Regions from separate parts of the Qipengyuania aurantiaca genome, predicted to be linked through region 1. Evidence: predicted binding sites of a transcription regulator. Region 1 holds the regulator's gene; the other holds the start of a gene.

Region 1 (5,185 bases):
ATTGCTGCGGCACCGGCGGCGACGGGCACCACACGCTCAACGTCTCGACGGCAGTCAGCCTGCTGGTCGCGGCGTCCGGCGTGCCGGTGGCGAAGCATGGCAACCGTGCCGCCAGCTCCAAATCGGGCGCGGCGGACACGCTGGAAGCGCTCGGTCTCGATATGGAAGCGGCGGGAAGAACCGCCGAGAAGACACTGAACGAACTGGGTATTTGCTTCCTCTTCGCCAAGAACCACCACCCGGCCATGGGGCGTATCCAGCCCATTCGCCAGAAGCTGGGCATGCGCACGATCTTCAACCTGATGGGGCCGCTGTCGAACCCCGCTGGCGTCACCCGCCAGCTCATCGGCATCGCGCGTCCGGCCTATGTGCCGATCTACGCGGCGGCCAAGGCGAAACTCGGCACCGAGCGCACCTTCATCGCCTCGGGCGACGAGGGGCTGGACGAACTCAGCCTCGCAGGCGGCAACGAGCTTGCCGACGTGGCGGGCAATGATTTCGAGATGCGCCGCGTCGTTGCGGTGCAGGCCAACCTGCCGCACGCGCCGGTCGAGGCGATCCGCGGCGGCGATCCCGCCCATAACGCCAAGGCCCTCGAAGCGCTGCTGATGGGCGCGCCCGGCCCCTATCGCGACGCCGTCCTGTTCAACACCGCCGCAACCCTGATCGTTGCCGGCAAGACCAGCGACTGGACTGAAGGCGCCGAAATGGGCGCCGAGGCGATCGATTCCGGGAGGGCCAAGCAATTGCTCGCCGACTGGATTGCGCTGGCCAAATGAACAAGCTCGAGCAGATTTGCGCGACCAAGCGCGAGGAAGTGGCCGCGCGCAAGGCCGAACGCAGCCTTGCCGACCTCGAAGGGCTGGCCAGCGAACAGAGTGCCCCGCGCGCCTTCCTTGCCGCGCTGGAGCAAGCGCAGGGCGCGGGCTTCGGCCTGATCGCGGAGATCAAGAAAGCCTCGCCCTCCAAGGGCCTCATCCGTCCCGACTTCCAGCCCGCGGATCACGCGCGCGCCTATGCGGCAGGCGGTGCTGCCTGCCTTTCGGTCCTGACCGACGCGCCCTATTTCCAGGGCCACGAAGATTACCTGATCGCGGCGCGGGCTGCCTGCGATCTTCCCGTGCTGCGCAAGGATTTCATGGTCGATCCCTGGCAGGTCACCGAGGCGCGCGCCATCGGGGCGGATGCGATCCTGATCATCGTGGCCGCGATCGACGACACGCAGATGGCAGAGATCGAAGCGGCTGCCTTCGAGCAGGGAATGGACGTGCTGGTCGAGGTCCATGACGCCATGGAACTGGAGCGCGCGACGCGATTGAAGTCACGCCTTCTCGGGGTGAATAACCGCAATCTCAAGACCTTCGAGACTGATCTTGCCACGACGGAGGAACTTGCACGGCTTGCTCCGACCGATCGCTTGCTGGTTGGGGAAAGCGGTATCTTCACGCACGACGATTGCCAGCGGCTCGCCCGTTCGGGCGTGCGGAGCTTCCTCGTCGGCGAAAGCCTCATGCGGCAGGACGATGTCGAGGCGGGAACTCGCCGCTTGCTCGAAGGCTGATGCCCTGTCCTACCGTGGGAAACTGTGGCATGCAGTGGCCATGAACTCGATCTCCAGACACTCATTGGCGGCGGCAGAAGGCTCGCAAAAGCACCTTGCCGCGACGGTGAAGTTTTCTTCGCCAGGACCGTGCTCCATGCGCTCCATCGTTCAGCTTTACGGGGTCGTTCGATGAACAGACTTACTCATCTCGACGAGAACGGCGCGGCGCGCATGGTTGACGTGAGTGCAAAGCCCGAAACCGAGCGTACGGCCACGGCCGAGGGGCGGATTCGGATGCGGACCGATGCGCTCGAGGCGATGCTCGCTGGCGATGTACCCAAGGGCGATGCCCTCGCCACGGCACGGATTGCCGGCATCATGGCCGCCAAGAAGACCGGCGAACTCATCCCGCTTTGCCATCCTCTCGGGCTGGAAAGCGTGACCATCGAGTTCGAGCGCGAATCGGACGCGATCCGCGTCACCGCCAAGGCCGGATTGATCGGAAGGACCGGTGTCGAAATGGAGGCAATGACCGCCGCCAGCGTCGCTCTGCTCACGCTCTACGACATGGGCAAGGCGCTCGATCGCGGTATGGTGATCGAGGGTGTCCGCCTCCTTGCCAAGAGCGGCGGCAAGTCCGGCGAATGGCGCGCAGCGGACTGAAACGGGAACGCCTGTTCTTGCCCAACTGCCTCCAAAACGGCGGGATTGCTTGACTTGGCAGAAATGGTTGCCTAATTGTTCCACATTCGTTCACAGGGTTGTGAACAGATAATGTGACAAGGACCATGGGGAGAACCCGATGCTGACTGCCAAGCAGCACGAACTGATCCGCTTCATCCAGCAGAAGCTGGAAGAAACCGGCATTTCGCCTTCGTTCGAAGAGATGAAAGAAGCGCTCGATCTCAAGAGCAAGTCGGGCGTGCATCGCCTGATTTCCGCCTTGGAAGAACGCGGCTTCATCCGCCGCCTGCCCAACCGGGCGCGCGCGCTGGAAGTGATCAAGCTACCCGAGGATTCGGTCACCAGCCCGTCCAAGCCGGCAGCACCCGCCAACGACACGGTCGTCGCGGCGCACGCTCCGAAGGCGGCGGCTCCGGAACCCGCCAACGACATCATAGAAGTGCCGCTGCACGGACGGATTGCCGCCGGTGCTCCGATCGAGGCAATCGAGGGGCAGGCTTCGATGCCAGTCCCCGCGGCCCTGCTCGGCCCGGGCGATCACTACGCGCTCGAAGTCAGCGGCGATTCCATGATCGAGGCCGGGATTTTCGATGGCGACTTCGCCCTCGTAAAACGCGCCGAAACCGCACGCGATGGCGAGATCGTGGTGGCGCTCGTGGATAACGAGGAAGCGACGCTCAAATACCTGCGCAAGGAAGGCGCCATGGTGCGCCTCGATCCCGCCAATGGGGCCTATGAGCCGCAGGTCTACGAAGCAGGTCGGGTAAAAGTGCAGGGCAAGCTTGCTGGCCTTTTGCGCCGGTATCACTAAGCATGAGGTGGCGAGAATTGACCAGGGGGCGTTCCTGCGGAAGCGCCCCTTAGTCGTCCAAGCCGCCTTTCCACCAGCCATGCTCGCCTTGATGCATTGACACAGTCTCGACCCCTCCGGCCTCCAAGTCGATAACGGTTCCTCCACGCTCCTTCAGAAAGCGTCCGTCCGCTTTGAGCCAACGCGGCTGGCAACTGCGCGGCAACCAGCGGTCGGCGATCACTAGATCAGCCCTCTCGCACGCCGCGGCCAGCTCCCGCTCGTCGAGCCGCTCCCGGCTGCGGGCAACCAAGAGATGCCAGACCCGCTCGCCGCCCTCCATCGGCAGGGTGCAGAAGTCGGCACTGCACCGCGCCCCAGGCCAGTTGGCCATGGGCATCGACGCCGCTTCGACTCCCGCCAGTTCTGCAAGGCTGTCGTGCCCAAAGGAGCCCGGCTTGTCCCGCAGCATGAAGAGACGACCGTCACGATCGACCAGCCCCACATCCCGCCCATCACGCGAAATAAGAACGTCGGGCGCCGATGCCGTTGCCAGCAAAAGACCGCCGACCGCAGCAGGCAACAACCCGAGCAAGCGCGCCCTCCCGCGCCACAAGGCCAGCCAAAGACCGCCCGCGACGAACAGGAGCACCGTGAACAACCCGATATGCGGCACCAGCTTCACCGCCCCCGGTTGCGCTGAGGTGGTATGCGCGAGCAGCAAAAGCAGGTCGAGCGACTGGCCGGCGAGCCACCAGAACGGCGCGCCCAATCCGACCAGGTCGAACAGCAGCGCGGCGGCAATCAGGGGCATCGACACGAATGTCACGAGCGGGATCGCCAGGACGTTGGCAAAGGCCCCGTACAAGCCCGCGCGGTGGAAGTGGAAAAGCACGATCGGCATCAGCGCAATCTCGATCACCAAACCGGTCACAAAGAGCATCAGCATCCGCCTTGAGAGCCATCGCGTCCGGCTCTCTTCGCGCGGGGCAAGAAAGTCTTTCACCGGGCGCGCGTTGTGCAAAGCGACGATAGCGAGAACCGCCGCAAAGCTCATCTGGAAGCTGGGCCCAACCAACGTCTCCGGCCAGAGCAGGAGCACGACCGCAGCGGCAACTGCAACCATGCGTAGCGACAACGGCTCGCGCCCGAGCGCGAGCGCTATGAGTACCAGGATCGCCCCGATGCAACTCCTCACCGTCGGCACCTGCGCCCCGGTCAGCAAGGTGTAACCAATACCCGCGAACGCCGCGAATGCGGCGGCGACAAGGGGCAATCGCAACCTAAGGGTGATCCATGGCGACAGTGCAAAGAGCTTGATCGCAAGGAAATAGGCCGCAGCAATCACTGCACTCACATGCAGACCGCTGATCGCCAAGAGGTGAGTAAGCCCCGCGTCCCGCATGGCGACTTCGTTATCCTCCGCGATGGCGCCGCGATCCCCGCTGGCAAACGCAGCGGCGATGCTGCCCGCCGATCCGTCGAGATTGTCCCGGACATGGGCGGACAAGAAGCGCTGCGCCCTCGCGATAAGCCCTGTGTCCTTCCCGGCCTCCTCCACAATCTCGATCTCGCCTACGAGGGAGCCAGTGGCCGCGTATCCCTCGAACCACGCGGCGCGCGCAAAGTCGTATCCGCCGGGCAGGAGCGGCGGAGAAGGCGGCATCAATCGCGCGCGAAGGCGGACACGCGCGCCCTCGTCCAACCCTTCGATCGCCTTATCCAAGGGAACGTTGACCCGCAGCTTCATAGCTCGGCCTTCCGTGGCATCGCGGGTGGCAAGGACGAGCCGGTAACGCCCCTCGGCGGGTTGCTCCTGCTTGGACAAAATCCGCGCATCGAGCGCCATCAGGGTAGGCCGGTCGATCGGTTCTGCTCCGACGATATCGGACCTCGCCCAGACCACCGCCAACCCTGCCGCGAATGCAAGGCTGAGGCCGGTCAGCGCCAAGCGAAGATGTGCCCTCGCATCCTCCCCCTTCCATAGCGCCTGAGCAGCCAGAGCAATCAACGAAGCTAGCACGCCGGCCAGAACCCACTGCCAAGGCGTGTGAAGGACGAACCAGCTCCCCACGCCAGCAGCGAAGGCCACCACCAGCCACGGGGCGCGATCAAACCCGGAAGTGCCGAGAAAGCTCTCGAACGCGTCGCCAAATCTGGACATTGAA
Region 2 (5,185 bases), 1.3 Mb from region 1:
GATGGAGGAGATCAACGCGACCGGATACGGGCTCACGCTCGGCCTGCATTCGCGCAACGACGATATGCGCGCCTTCATCGAAGCGCGCGCCCGGGTCGGCAATTTCTACGTCAACCGCAACCAGATCGGGGCGGTGGTGGAAAGCCAGCCCTTCGGCGGCGAAGGCCTGTCGGGCACCGGCCCCAAGGCCGGCGGACCGCACTATGTCGCACGCTTTGCGACCGAACGCGTGGTATGCATCGATACGACGGCTGCGGGCGGCAACGCGACCTTGCTGGCGAGCTAAGCGCCTAAGTCATTGCGAATCCATGGGACGAGTGCTCTAAGTCCCTCCCATGGTTCGCATCCTCCGCAGTCTGGTTCTGCTCGTCTCGCTCGGCTGGTCCTCGCTCGCCGCTGCGACGGTCGACATCACCTTCCATTCCTTCGACGGTTCGGTTCTGGGCGGACGTTATCCTCACGCTTTCGTGTCGATGGAAGGCACGCTGGAAGACGGCACGGCGGTGAAGGAGAATTTCGGCTTCTCCGCCAAAAGGGCGACCATTGCGGTTCTGCGCGGCCCGGTCGAGCACATGATACTCGTCGAAGACGACAAGTGGCTCAACCGAACCAACCGTCATTTCAAACTCTCGATGACGGATGAACAGTATCGCGAGGTGCGCGATATGATCGAGGCGTGGCGCAATGCCCCGGGCAGGTATTACGACCTCAAGACACGCAACTGCATTCACTTTGTCGGCGAGATCGGCCGCATCATGGGGCTTAAGGTGAGCTATCCCAAGAAGCTGCTGCGCAAGCCCAAGAGTTGGCTCAACCACATCATGACGCTCAACCCCGCACTGGGGCCCTCGCCGATCGACTAGGCTGTGGCGGGGTCAGCGCGCTGCTCGCCGAGGATGCTCCAGCTGGCGAGGAAAAGCCCAGCGACCAGCGGGCCGATGACGATGCCCGACAGGCCGAACAGGGCGATGCCGCCCAGCGTCGTGACGAGGATCAGCCAGTCGGGAATACCGGTGTCGCGGCCCACCAGGATCGGCCGCAACACATTGTCGATCATCCCGATCACCGCCACACCCGAGACGATCACCACGACACCCTGCCAAAAGGCACCGGTCGCCAAGAGGTAGATCGCAGCGGGCACCCAGACGATGGCGGGTCCGACCGCGGGCAGCAGCGAGGCAATGGCCATGATGACGCCCAGCAGCAGGACCGAGGGAATGCCGACGATCCAGAAGGTGATCGCTCCCAGCGCGCCCTGCACGAGGCCGACCACGACCGAGCCCTTGATCGTCGCGCGCACGAGGACGAGGAAACGCTCCGCCAGCCGGTCGCCAATGCCGCGCTCGAAGGGCAGGGCGGAGAGCAGTTGCTCGCTGATCGCGCGGCCGTCGCGCAAGAGGAAGAAGCCGACATAAAGCGCGATGGCAAAGCCCAGCACGAAGCCGAAAACGCTCCCCCCGATGGCAAGCGCCTGCTGCGCGATGAGGCCAAGACTGGCCTGCACGAATTGGGTCGCCTGCGCCTGCACCTCGCCCAGATCGCCGAGGCCCGCGCCGTCGAGCGAGGCCTGGATATTGGCGGGCAGGGCGGAAAACACCTGCTCGAAATACATGGCGACATCGATCTGTCCGTCGCGGAAGGCGAGGAACAGCCGGGTTGCCTCGGCGATGACAGCCGAGCCGATCCACAGCGCGGGCAGGACAACCGCAAGCAGGATCACCAGCAGGGTGAGCAGCGCGGCCTGCGTCTCGCGCCCCTTCCGGCGGGTAAGGAACCAGCGATAAAGCGGCTGGAACAGGATCGCGGCCAGCACGGCCCAGAGCAGCGGCTGGAAAAAGGGCAGCACCACCGCGAGCAGCGCCAGCGAAATGGCGGCGAGGAACAGCAGGAAGCCGCCGCTCTCCAACCGTGTCGCTCTGGTGGTGTCGCTCATGATGTCCCCTTCCGCCGCTCGCATGACTATCCATCAGCTATTGCGCAGACGCGCGCCTATGCGAACTCTGGCGGTGCCGGTTTCTCTGGATAAACGCCTTCGCAGCTCCCGCTCACGCCTCGCCCATAATGCCGTGGCAGCGCAGGATCTCAGTGACACGCGCAAGTGCCTGTCCGGCCGGGTCCTCCTCGCGCATCAGGGCGTAGCTGCCGGTGAGCCACAGCGCGCAATGGCCGTGCACGGTGGCGATCAGCGACCGCACGAGGCGCCGCATCTCGTCGCCGTCATGGCCGCGCAAGGCTGCTGCCACTTCGCGGTCTACAATCCCCGTCAGTGCCTCGCGCGCGGCTTCGTCTTCGGCCGGGACTTCGATCGAACGGTCGATGCGGTGGTCGTAGATGGCCATCCACGCGTTGCGGTTGGCCTCGGCAAAGCCGAAATAGGCGCGCACCAGCGCTTCGATCCGGCTGTGGGCGTCATCCGGGGCCTCGGCCAGCGCGCGCTCCAGCCAGGCGCTCCATTCGCGAAAGGTGCGGCTGTTGACCGCGATGAGATAGCCGTCGAGACCGCCGAAGACGTTGTAGATCGTGCCGACCGAATAGCCCGCCCGGCGCGCTGCCTCGCGCGCGGAAAACTTGGCAAAGCCCCGCTCCGCCATCAGCGCATGGCCGCACGCCACCAGCAGCTCGCGCAATTCCTCCGCACTATGATCCGAACGCCTGCCCATGAGAGGGGGAATAGGCGAAAAATTGAACGCTGTCTATTTTTTAATTGAACGGTGTTAAATTATGTGAGAGAGTGCATGGCGAATCGAGAGGAGAACCCTTGTGCTCAGTGAGTTCACGATTTCCGGTTGGGGCAGCTATCGGCCGCACACCACACTGGAATCGCGCGACATGGACCGGCGCTTTGGCCATGAGGATGGCTGGACGGAGGGCCAGTTCGGGATTGCCTCCCGCGCGGTTGCCTCCCCGGAAGAAACGACCTCCGTCATGGCCGCCGCTGCGGCGCGTACGGCGCTGGACCGCGCGGGCTGGGGCGGTGCCTTGCCCGATGTCATCATCGGCGGCTGCGGGGTAATGGAACAGCCGATCCCCTCCACCGCGACGCTGGTGCAGGACAAGCTCGGCCTCGGGCGGTCGGGCATCCCCTGTTTCGACGTGAACCAGACCTGCCTCTCCTTCATGTCCGCGCTCGACGTCGCCGCGATGGGCATGGCAACCGGCCGTTGGAAGCGCGCGCTGGTTTTCGCGAGCGATATCGCCTCGGCCGGCCTCGATCCCGACAACCCCAAGACGCGCTCCATCTTCGGTGACGGCGCCGCGGCGGTGGCGATCGAAGCGGCACCCGGCACGGGCATGGGCCTCCTCTCCTGCGCCAGCGTTACGCACGGCGCGCACCACGACCTGGCGCAATTGCGCTCGGGCGGGACGCGGCTGCGCGTGACCGAGGGCTATGACGCGCTGCTCGCCGGCTCCTATTTCGAGATGGACGCCTTCGGTATCTTCAAGGCCGCCGCCAAGGCCCTGCCCGGTGTGATCGAGCGCGCGCTGGAGGATGCGGGCGTGACGCGCGACGAGCTTGCCTGCGTGGTATGCCATCAGGCCAGCGCGCCGGGGGTCGAGCATGTGAAGCGCCTGTTCGAGCCTGACAGCGAGCGCGTCGTCGACATTTTCCCGACCACCGGCAACCAGATTGCGGCCTCGATCCCGACCGTGCTCGCCCATGCGCTGGATACGGGACGCGCAAGGCCGGGTGACGCGATCCTCCTCCTCGGCACCGCCGCCGGCATCAGCGCCAGCGCCATGGTGCTCCGCCTGTGAGCCAGCGCCGGGTCCTCATCACCGGTGCGACCGGCGGCCTCGGGATTGCGCTCGTTGCCGAGGCGCTGGCGCGCGGGCACGATATCGTCGCCACCGGTCGCCGGGAAGAGGCTGGCGCGCGGATCAAGGCTCTGGGCGCGCGCTTTGTCGCGGCGGATCTTGTGAAGCCCGAGGCGGATCTGCCCGGCCTTCTTTCCGGCTGCGACAGCGTAATCCACGCCGCTGCGCTCTCGGCCAGCTGGGGGCCGGAGCAGGATTTCGTGGAAACGAATCTCGAGCTTACCCGCAGGCTTCTCGCCGCTGCTGGCAGCGTGGGGGTGAGCCGCTTCGTCTTCGTGTCCTCGCCCTCGATATTCGCAGGCTTCGAGGATTGGGTGGGTATCGGCGAGGATGATACTCCAGCAGCACGACCGCTCAACGCCTACGCCCGAACCAAGCTGGCCGCCGAACGCCTCGTCCTCGCCCCTCGCGACGACAACCTCGCCTGCTGCGCCATCCGACCGCGCGCTCTGGTAGGGCCGGGCGACCGCGTAATCCTGCCGCGACTGGCCGAACTGGCGCGGCGTCCCCGCATGCCACTCCCGCGTGGTGGGCAGGCGTTTATCGAACTCACCGACCTGCGCGATGCGGCTCGGGCGATTTGCGAAGCGGAAGAGCGCGCCCCCTCGCTGGCAGGCCGGGCGATAAACATCTCGGGCGGCCAGCCGCGCGCAGTGCGCGATATCGCGGTGGCGCTGGCAGGCGCGCTGGGTACGCACCCGCGCCTCGTTTCGCTGCCGCTGGGCCTTGCGCGTCCGCTGGCCTCTGTGCTGGAAGCGTTGGCGCATCTGGTCGCATCACGGGAGGAGCCGGTGCTCACGCGCTACACGCTGGCGACGCTCGCCTATTCGCAGAGCTTCGATCTCGAACCGGCGCGCCGCCTGCTGGGCTACGAGCCGCAGCATGACGCGCTGGGGACTCTGCTCAAAGAAGCCCGCAGCATGAGCGCCGCAGAGGTGGGCGCGTGACCCGCGTCGGTTTCCGCTGGCTTGAACGCGGCTCCTGCCGTCACCCCGAACGCATGACGCTTGCGGGTGGCAGCCTGTGCGCGGTGGATTTTCCCTCCATGGTCGGCGTGATCGAGCACCCCACCCGCGGCCTCTTCCTGTTCGACACGGGTTACGATCCGGCTTTCCTCGAAGCGACCCGCCCCTTTCCCGAACGTTTCTACCGCTGGACGACCCCGGTCGATATCGGCGCGGACGCGGCGTGGCGGGCATGGCTGGGCGCCAACGCTATCGATGAGGCCGCGATCGCCGGGACGATCGTGTCGCATTTCCACGGCGACCACGTGGCGGGGATGCGGCACCTAGCCGACATGCCCGTCTATTGCGCGCGCGCCGGGCTGGAGCAGCTGCGAGGCACGGGGCGGATTGGACGCGTGCGGCGC

Evidence for each region. Region 1 encodes LexA, which represses DNA repair genes until DNA is damaged. Its sites were predicted from a motif close to GTTCCNCNCTTGTTCT; they were not measured.
Region 2: K3148_RS06350 (3-oxoacyl-[acyl-carrier-protein] synthase III C-terminal domain-containing protein) is a predicted target of LexA. The motif match lies at 2,741-2,756, and genes of this name have one in related genera.

Annotation. Positions count from the first base shown of each region.
Region 1 covers NZ_CP081295.1:2,584,146-2,589,330, forward strand. The annotation lists gene trpD (anthranilate phosphoribosyltransferase) at 1-779, shown strand, start outside; gene trpC (indole-3-glycerol phosphate synthase TrpC) at 776-1,561, shown strand; gene moaC (cyclic pyranopterin monophosphate synthase MoaC) at 1,733-2,206, shown strand; gene lexA (transcriptional repressor LexA) at 2,346-3,038, shown strand; gene K3148_RS12620 (ComEC/Rec2 family competence protein) at 3,088-5,185, opposite strand, start outside.
Region 2 covers NZ_CP081295.1:1,299,349-1,304,533, forward strand. The annotation lists gene putA (bifunctional proline dehydrogenase/L-glutamate gamma-semialdehyde dehydrogenase PutA) at 1-286, shown strand, start outside; gene K3148_RS06335 (hypothetical protein) at 336-863, shown strand; gene K3148_RS06340 (AI-2E family transporter) at 860-1,933, opposite strand; gene K3148_RS06345 (TetR/AcrR family transcriptional regulator) at 2,046-2,660, opposite strand; gene K3148_RS06350 (3-oxoacyl-[acyl-carrier-protein] synthase III C-terminal domain-containing protein) at 2,761-3,756, shown strand; gene K3148_RS06355 (NAD-dependent epimerase/dehydratase family protein) at 3,753-4,763, shown strand; gene K3148_RS06360 (MBL fold metallo-hydrolase) at 4,760-5,185, shown strand, end outside.